Linked DNA regions of Gloeocapsopsis sp. IPPAS B-1203. The protein of the gene in region 3 binds, or shares a complex with, the protein of the main gene of each other region. Links are inferred from orthologs where the notes say so. Each region holds a gene or a part of one and is shown on either strand. Other genes may lie near its edges.

What was found. The genes of interacting proteins can lie anywhere in the genome.
Region 1: the proteins of accD (region 3) and accC are in contact, whole or in part, in a solved structure (PDB 8UXZ), measured with the Escherichia coli proteins. The link is inferred for Gloeocapsopsis sp. IPPAS B-1203 from one-to-one orthologs.
Region 2: the proteins of accD (region 3) and accB are in contact, whole or in part, in a solved structure (PDB 8UXZ), measured with the Escherichia coli proteins. The link is inferred for Gloeocapsopsis sp. IPPAS B-1203 from one-to-one orthologs.

The regions. Positions count from the first base shown.
Region 1 is NZ_PEIG01000006.1:94,647-97,742, forward strand. What follows is about bases 1-2,936. They hold accC (acetyl-CoA carboxylase biotin carboxylase subunit), read left to right. Parts: upstream 1-754; coding sequence 755-2,119; downstream 2,120-2,936. Other genes in these bases: CSQ79_RS12240 (flavin monoamine oxidase family protein), read left to right, coding at 1-38; cutA (divalent-cation tolerance protein CutA), read left to right, coding at 119-463; CSQ79_RS12260 (YggT family protein), read right to left, coding at 2,135-2,425; psbX (photosystem II reaction center X protein), read left to right, coding at 2,777-2,896. UniProt on the Escherichia coli protein: This protein is a component of the acetyl coenzyme A carboxylase complex; first, biotin carboxylase catalyzes the carboxylation of the carrier protein and then the transcarboxylase transfers the carboxyl group to form malonyl-CoA.
Region 2 is NZ_PEIG01000010.1:124,348-127,460, forward strand. Bases 1-2,953 are described here. They hold accB (acetyl-CoA carboxylase biotin carboxyl carrier protein), read left to right. Parts: upstream 1-1,182; coding sequence 1,183-1,725; downstream 1,726-2,953. Other genes in these bases: CSQ79_RS18010 (peptidylprolyl isomerase), read right to left, coding at 1-145; efp (elongation factor P), read left to right, coding at 560-1,117; CSQ79_RS18025 (ArsR/SmtB family transcription factor), read left to right, coding at 1,792-2,139; CSQ79_RS18030 (GerMN domain-containing protein), read right to left, coding at 2,370-2,953. In the rest of the region: more of CSQ79_RS18030, read right to left, coding at 2,954-2,978; CSQ79_RS18035 (LmeA family phospholipid-binding protein), read right to left, coding at 3,086-3,113. UniProt on the Escherichia coli protein: This protein is a component of the acetyl coenzyme A carboxylase complex; first, biotin carboxylase catalyzes the carboxylation of the carrier protein and then the transcarboxylase transfers the carboxyl group to form malonyl-CoA.
Region 3 is NZ_PEIG01000010.1:224,342-227,362, reverse strand. What follows is about bases 161-3,021. They hold accD (acetyl-CoA carboxylase, carboxyltransferase subunit beta), read left to right. Parts: upstream 161-1,055; coding sequence 1,056-1,988; downstream 1,989-3,021. Other genes in these bases: glgB (1,4-alpha-glucan branching enzyme), read right to left, coding at 2,320-3,021; CSQ79_RS18450 (protein-tyrosine phosphatase family protein), read right to left, coding at 329-874; CSQ79_RS18455 (putative signal transducing protein), read left to right, coding at 161-215. In the rest of the region: more of CSQ79_RS18455, read left to right, coding at 1-160.

The DNA.
Region 1 (3,096 bases), on a different replicon or contig from region 3:
TAAACATCAAAAAAGCAACAGCTTTAAAACATCGCTAGACGACCCAGTAGTATTGATCTGCGTAAAAAGGTTCAAGGACAATTAATATAAAGTTCTAATAATTGGAATAAACTCAATTATGAGCAGTACTTTTGATGTAACTCAATACAGTGTGGTATTGGTCAGTACTGGTTCGCAGCAAGAGGCAGAAGCGATCGCCACTTCTTTAGTTAAATCTCAGTTGGCTGCTTGTGTCAGTATCGTCCCAGTTTCGTCAATTTACACTTGGCAAGGAGAACTTTGTCAAGAACCAGAGTGGCAGTTAATTATTAAAACAGATTTAAGTCAATTTCCGGCTTTAGAAGCAAAGATTCAGGAGCTGCATTCTTACGAAGTTCCAGAAGTGATTGTACTTCCTATTATTGCTGGTTCTAGCACTTACCTCAATTGGCTCTCTGGACAATTAAAGAGGAGCGAGGAGTGAGGGATATTTTACTGTTCCCCCTTACTCCTAAATCCTCGCTCCTCACCCCTTCTTGATAAAATGCGGATGGCGAGACTCGAACTCGCAAGGCGTAAGCCACACGCCCCTCAAACGTGCGTGTCTACCAGTTCCACCACATCCGCTTGTGACTAATTATAGATAGTAGCAGATTCAGCGCAATTTCGTCCTATATTTACTGTATGCTGAAGCTACGCGATCGCGTAGCGCTGTAGAAATGTTCTAGGAGTTAGCGAAAGCATTTACTCTAGCTGTTGGTATATTTGCTGGCAAATGCATTTTTCTAAAATACTAATCGCCAATCGGGGAGAAATTGCCCTCAGGATTATCCGTGCTTGTGAGGAGATGGGAATTGCTACTGTTGCAGTTCATTCAACGGTTGACCGTGATTCTCTTCATGTCCAACTTGCGGATGAAGCAGTGTGTATTGGTGAAGCTCCAGGGAGCAAAAGTTATCTTAATATTCCCCGTATTATTGCTGCAGCTTTAACACGTAATGCTACCGCAATACATCCTGGTTATGGCTTCTTAGCTGAGAATGCCCGATTTGCAGAAATTTGTGCCGATCATCAAATTACTTTTATTGGTCCATCACCCGAAGCAATTCGCGCTATGGGTGATAAATCAACCGCCAAAGAAACGATGATTCGAGCCGGTGTACCAACTGTTCCTGGTAGCGATGGGTTGCTCAAAGATGAACTTGAAGCACAAGCGATCGCTCGTAAAATTGGTTATCCTGTCATCGTCAAAGCTACAGCAGGTGGTGGCGGACGTGGAATGCGCCTTGTCCGCGACGACAACGAAATCACTAAATTCTTTTTAGCGGCTCAAGGCGAAGCGGAAGCTGCCTTTGGTAATCCTGGACTGTATCTTGAAAAATTTATTGAACGCCCTCGTCATATTGAATTTCAAATTTTTGCAGATAGCTACGGTAATGTGATTCACCTCGGCGAACGTGATTGTTCCATTCAACGTCGTCATCAAAAATTGTTGGAAGAAGCACCAAGCCCAGCACTGAACCCAGCACTCCGCGAAAAAATGGGAGAAGCCGCTGTTAAGGCAGCCAAATCAATTGATTATGTCGGTGCGGGTACTGTTGAGTTTTTACTTGCCCCTAACGGCGAGTTCTACTTTATGGAAATGAACACGCGGATTCAAGTTGAGCATCCAGTCACAGAAATGATTACTGGACTTGACTTAGTTGCTGAGCAAATTCGCATTGCTCAAGGCGAAAAACTTCAGCTGACTCAGGATCAAGTAGTACTACGCGGTCATGCGATCGAATGTCGGATTAACGCTGAAGATCCAGATCACGATTTTCGTCCTTCTCCTGGTCGCATTAGCGGCTATTTACCACCAGGTGGACCAGGCGTACGTATGGATTCCCACGTTTACACAGATTATCAGATTCCTCCCTACTACGACTCGTTAATTGCCAAATTAATCGTTTGGGGTCCCGATCGCCCTAGCGCTATCAAGCGGATGAAACGCGCTCTACGCGAGTGCGCACTGACTGGCTTACCAACAACAATTAACTTTCACCAAAGGATTCTAGAAACACCAGAATTTCTTCAAGGTGAAGTTTTTACAAACTTTGTTGAACACGTTATGTTTCCAAAGAAAAACTCTAGCAACTAACCACTCACCATTCCCTTATTGCAAGCGAGAAGCCATTGTCAGTAGCCCTTGCTGACCTAAAAGCAATTCTCTCAACAAGCTGAAAACACCCAGCCAAATAACAGGAGTAATATCGACTCCACCAATAGGTGGTATTAGCTTGCGCAAAGGAGCTAAAAATGGTTCGGTCGTTATAGTAATTACATTAAACGGACGTTTAAGTTCAATTTGGGGATACCAGGTCAAAACGATGCGAAAGAGAAACAACAAGATCATTAATCCAAAGATCAGACCCAGAGTCCAGCTAGTAAGAGTAACAGCGCTCATATCAGGTTAACGGTGAAACAACTAGAAAAGTGACCAAGAATTTGGAAAACAGAAATAGGAGTGAAGGAGTTTAAGTGCTCCTAACTTCTAAACTATAGATTCTTCACATACAGCAATTGATATTTTAATTTTTGTAAACTTTTCATGACTTTATTCTATTTTAACTGTAGAGAGGCTTATGAATAGTGCGGATAAAAATACCTGTAGCTCATAGAAGACTTTTGGGTATCCTGGGCTATTTCTGCTTGTTATTTATCGAAGTGTAAATTCAAAACATTATTAGACAAGCTTCTCAACGGTGTAACAGAAGATTAAAATTAAGATCGAAGTGTGCAAAAAGGTTGCGAATCTATGACACCCTCTTTAATGAATTTCTTTTACAGTTTGCTTGCAGGACTGTTAATCGTTGTCGTTCCGGCAACTGTTGGGTTGATTTTTATTAGTCAAAAAGATAAGGTCGAGCGTTCATAAATCTGTGTGGGAGTCATTATGACTCCCGCTCTATGAAGGTCGGCGCTAGATTTGTGCCACAATTATACGATGTGTAAGTTAGTTGCATACAGTAATCTGTATAAACAATAGTGAACTAGTAGTATGCAACGTAATTAGAATGCCCAGAGATTCCTATGGTTATTTTAAGCTGAACTCGTTAGGATAAGACATACTTGAGA
Region 2 (3,113 bases), 100 kb from region 3 along the record:
AAGCTTTACCATCAGTAATGGCATTTCCAGCTGGCAACGCCGCATTGCTGGGGGAAGTCCACCAGACAACACTTGTTCCAAAAAACATCGCGACCAGCAATAGTACGGTGAGAATTTTTTTCCACCAGCAGTTCAAATTTGTCATGAGATAGCTCAAATGCGGCATGGGTATAAGTTAGGCAATTAGGCTATTAAGGATGTGTTGCAACCTTTCACCCATTGCTTGTCTGCCTGATAGTTGCAATTGACTGGGTATCAACTCATTCATAATCTTGCCATAGTGTAGTTCACTTCAGAATTCAAATTTTATAAAAGGGACGAGTGATTAGTTTTGAGTTTTGTTAGCGTAGCGGTGCCTTAGCACGTTTTGAATTGTTCGCTTTCCAAAGGTGCCGGAGGCATTTATTAAAAAAATTTTCATAGCTCACCCCTCACCCCTCATAACTCCTAGCCTCCCAGCTTTATTTTCCTCCATACTTTATTTAACCCCTTCTATAGCACCACGTTGTAGAGGTACAATGAAATGCCGATTGTCTTGCGCAAATATACACATTGCTTCATGATTTCTAGTAATGATTTTCGACCTGGTGTCACGATTGTGTTAGATGGGTCTGTTTGGCGAGTAGTGGAATTTCTTCACGTCAAACCAGGAAAAGGATCTGCCTTTGTCCGAACCAAGCTAAAGAATGTTCAAAGTGGCAGCGTTGTAGAGCGAACCTTCCGTGCTGGGGAAACAGTACCCCAAGCCAATTTAGAAAAAAGCACGATGCAGCATACCTATAAAGACGGTGATGAATTCGTTTTTATGGATATGGAAACATATGAAGAAAGCAGATTAAGTGCTAATCAAATTGGCGATCGCGTCAAGTACATAAAAGATGGCATGGAAGTCAATGTCGTTCGTTGGGGCGATCAGGTACTTGAAGTAGAATTACCTAATTCTGTCACTTTAGAAATTGTCCAAACTGATCCAGGAGTACGGGGAGACACTGCTACTGGCGGTACTAAACCAGCAACACTAGAAACAGGTGCAACGGTGATGGTGCCTTTGTTTATCTCTCAAGGCGAACGCATCCGAATTGATACGCGTAACGATACTTATTTAGGTCGGGAATAAACAACGAGCAACACGTACTGCTCGCAGCGAATAGCTTAAAGCTCGTAAATGGGGTCAGATACACTGTGCCACTTGATTTTAATGAACTCCGGCAACTTCTGCTAACAATCGCTCAAACAGATATTGCGGAACTAACTCTCAAAAGCGACGATTTTGAACTAACGGTACGTAAGGCTGTTGGTATGAGCAATGCATCACTGCTTGGTGCAATACCAAGTGGCGTAGTAGGTTTAGAATCAACGCCGACTACGCCGCCAACATCTACCACGGCAGTCAATGGATTAGATACTCCATCACGAGGGGCAGAAACTACCTCAAGTGGATTTGTGGCTGGACAAGCTTCTACACCTGCAGCAAAGGATCAGAAATTAGTTGAAGTGGTGTCTCCAATGGTGGGAACATTTTATCGTTCTCCTGCTCCTGGTGAACCTTCATTTGTGGAAGTTGGCGATCGCGTTAGAAGTGGTCAAACTGTCTGCATTATTGAGGCAATGAAGCTTATGAATGAAATTGAAACTGAAGTTTCTGGACAAGTAGTAGAAATCTTAGTGCAAAATGGCGAGCCGGTTGAATACGGACAGCCTTTACTGCGTCTCAACCCAGATTAATTGGGCGCTCTATTGCTAATTGAGTGATTATTGCTAAAATTTAGCAGTTCCTTCAGGTTAATTTTGATGAAGTCAGCGAAGCCTGTGCCGCCAGAAGTTGTGCAACAAGTAGCTGATTACTTCAGCCTTCTCAGTGAACCGATGCGCCTGCGTCTACTGCATTTGCTGAGTGACGGTGAAAAATGCGTGCAAGAATTGGTAGAAGCAACACAAACAAGTCAAGCCAATGTTTCTAAACATTTAAAAATTATGTGGCAAGCTGGAATCCTCAGCCGCCGTAGTTGTGGAACCTCTGCTTATTACCGAGTAGAAGACGATACAATCTTTGAATTGTGCAATGTAGTCTACAATCGCCTTGCCACTCGCATTCAACAACAAGCTAATTCATTTCAAGTGTTAAACCGCAATCGGTAGTAGTTGGCAATAGAACAATTATTTGCCAGATGTACTAAGTATTTCTTTGAAAATCTTTACAAATTAAGCTTTTGCATTGAAAAGCCTCATACTAGTTCGCAATAGTTGAGGGAGTTAGTCACCTGATTAGTATTATAAATTTAAATTTAGATGTGGGGTAGCCATCTTGCCTGCCCACGCTTGCTAGCAGCTATCCCAGAATTAATTCAGTTGACTTACTTGAGTGTAATTTAGAGTTGAAAATTCTCTTTGAAGCTTTGTCTAGTAAGAGGTTGATTTAACATGACGCCTTCACCACCCAGATACTCTAATTTTTGACCTTCTACGTCGATCCACACTTGAGCATTCGGATCTATGGTTGTTGCGGTGTAAACGACTTGCGCTAGGCGACCGCTCATAGAAGCGCTACCACCGCCACTTGTAAACTCTGAAGACAAATCGACGTGTACCCCATCGTTTTGAACTCTAACGTTACGTAGCTTGGTTCCTTGGGGAATTGTGCTACTAACAGAATTGTTTGTTGGTCCTGCCAAGAGTTGTTCAAATGCGGTCTGGACTACTACATTAGGCTCATCACTATTAACGGTAAATGCACTTGGCACAACTTCTAGACTTGTTCCTGTGTCTCTCAACCAATAAACTTGTGCAGTTTGATTGATACCAGGCTGAACAGATGGATTTGTTGCTGGTGAGTTGGGTGTTGTAATCGCCTGCTGTGAATTGGGAGTTTGCGCTGAACGAAACGCCCACCAAGCGCCAGTTCCGCCTGCTGCTAAAACGCCGATTATGACACTAGCAATTACACCAGTAGGAACACGTTTAGCTCTTTCTTGTGTCATGGGGAAAACCCTCCAGAAAATTAGGATAGTTGTGGTGTAAGGAGAACAACGAACAATTCAAATTCAAAGTGGATGGTATGGGGTCAAGGATGAACACTGTGACTGCATTAAAGCTGTAGCTGTTTCAATAAACGA
Region 3 (3,021 bases):
TAAGAACCACAAGCAAGCGCTGGGAAGCTGAGTTGATGTGTCAACTACTAACGGCTCACGATATTCCAGCGCGGATAGTTGATTTAGGTATCACTTCTTATTTTGGTAGTGGTAGCCCAGCTGCTGTGCAAGTCCATGCCCAAGATCGGTGGGCTGCGTTACTCTTGCTTAGTCCAATCGAAACTGAGGACAGCGATATACAGCCTAGCGATTAAAATTGCTGCTGCACTCAAGCAAACAGCATTATTAGATCTTGCTCTTTGCTAGTTCTGTCGCTTGCGCTTTGGGTTGTAGCGGTAGTTGAAATGTATCTATATAGTGCTCGGCATCAAGTTAACTTCCCTCTAAATCGATTACACTCATCCAGCAACATATTCAGTTCCGCAGCAACTTTCCAAGGATTGCGACCCTTAAAAGGGGCAGCGACGACTGCTTCATAAGGGTTTTTTCCAGTTTGTTTAACGGTTGCGATCGCGGCTTTGTTGGAGAATCCTCGTCCAGCCACAAGCCAAGCTGCTAAAACATGCCCCGTACGCCCAACGCCGCCAGAGCAATGAACAACAACTTTCTCATGATTCTGATTGGCGGCAGCTAAGAATGGTAGAATTTGGCGGATCAGAATTTCAGCGTCGGCAAAGTGAAAATCCTCGATCGGTGTCCAACAAACTTGGTCGATTCCGAATGTCTGTCGGTAAACATCAAGCAGATGGGAATAGCGAGTGAGTTGAGATTCAGGAAGCAAACAGCAGACACGCTTTATGTCTTGGTGCTGCATAAATTCAATCCACTCTTTCACTTGCTCGTTGCAATATCCAGGACGAGCAGAACCAAACACGATGGGTTCGTCCTCCGAGGCTGAAGCAAATTTATACATAGTGAGTGCATCAAATTGTTCAATCTGCTAAGGGTAAACGGGAACGTTAGCTATAAACTTCAAGCGCCATTTTTTAATAAAATCTCTACAATCTAAAATGCAAAATTGGATGATTTTATTTCCAAGCGACTACCGACTTGATTAAGATAAAGATTGCTACTACAAAATATGGCACAGTTTAATGTCTCTGTTTGATTGGTTTGCAAATCGGCGAAAATCTGGTCCTATTAGCCAGGAACGCCAAGAGCGTGACATTGCTGATGGGTTGTGGAGTAAATGTGTGGCTTGTGGAGTCTTGGCATATACCAAAGACTTGAGAGCTAATCAAATGGTCTGCCCAGAGTGCGGATATCATGTACGGGTAGACAGCAATGAACGCATCCGACAGCTGATTGACACGAATACCTGGCAACCACTCGATGAGTCTCTCAGTCCTACCGACCCGTTACAATTTCGCGATCGCAAAGCTTATAGCGATCGCATCCGCGAAACTCAGGAAAAAACTGGGTTAATCGATGCTGTGCAAACAGGTTTCGGACAACTTGAAAAACAGCCTGTCGCTTTGGGAGTGATGGACTTCCGGTTTATGGGCGGTAGTATGGGTTCTGTCGTTGGCGAAAAAATTACGCGCTTAATTGAACGCGCCACCCAAAAGCGCTATCCCGTAATTATTGTCTGTGCGTCTGGTGGAGCCAGAATGCAAGAAGGAATGCTGAGCCTGATGCAGATGGCAAAAATTTCGGCTGCGTTAGAATGCCATCGCGAAGCTCAACTTTTGTACATTCCGGTTTTGACTAATCCCACAACAGGTGGAGTCACTGCTAGCTTTGCGATGTTAGGAGATATCATCTTAGCTGAACCCAAAGCAACAATTGGTTTTGCAGGACGCCGCGTTATTGAACAAACGTTACGCGAAAAGTTACCAGAAGAGTTTCAAACCGCAGAAGATTTATTGCAGCATGGCTTTGTTGATGCGATTGTGCCCAGAACTCAACTGAAAAAAACGCTAGCTCAACTCATTAGCCTACACCAACCTGTGACTCCTACCCACCACCAGCTATTGCAATTAGAAGCGATCGCTTTATCTTCCACTATTGCTGATCCTGGCAAATAATCGACTATAGAGGGATGAAAAGCTAGGCTTAGCGATTAGTTGCACTAACACATGATGAGTCAATTCTATTTCTTTGCTTAACAGCGATTGAAAAGTAGAATTTCAGACTAACCTTGTGTGTCATTACAACTGATCGCTAAATTATCTTGCATGAATCACAGACGCCTTCCGACTGAAGTCGGGGCTATCAAAACAAAGTGTGCCTCCGCACACTAAAATAAAAGTTTTATTCACTTGTTATTAAGTCCACGGAGGTGAACTATCCTGCGGGAAGCCGCTACGCGTCTACGTTTGTTTAGTTACAAATTTATTCGCCACGCATTTTTTGCTCCTACCTCTTTAAAGCTTCTGCTGTTTTCTCTTGATCGAGTTTCAAAATAAGTACACCCAAAGGTGGTAGACACAAGTCAATTGAGTAAGGGTGATTGTGGTAAGACCATTCCTCAGACCATTTACCACCTAGATTACCCATATTGCTACCACCATATTCACGAGCATCACTATTAAAGATTTCTGTATAAAATCCAAATTCAGGAACACCAATGCGGTAATGCGAATGTGGCTGAGGGGTGAAATTGCAAACAGCAATAACAAAATCTTCCGGTTCTTTGCCGCGACGAATGAATGAAACCACACTATGGCGGTTGTCACTACAGTCAATCCATTCAAATCCTGCTTGTCCAAAATCTTGCGTATGTAAAGCAGATTCCGTGCAGTAAAGCTGGTTGAGGTCTTTCATAAATCGCTTTAGCTGTTGGTGCGGCTCATACTGCAATAAGTGCCACTCTAAATCGCCCCAAACATTCCACTCGCTCCACTGTCCAAACTCCATCCCCATAAACAGCGTTTTCTTACCAGGATGGGCAAACATGTAAGCAAACAAACAGCGCACGTTTGCGAACTTCTGCCAGCGATCGCCTGGCATTTTGCCAATTATATTGCTCTTGCCATGTACAACTTCATCGTGAGACAGAGCTAACATGAAGTTTTCGCTGTGGTGATACCAGATGCTGAACGTGACGTTATTTTGATG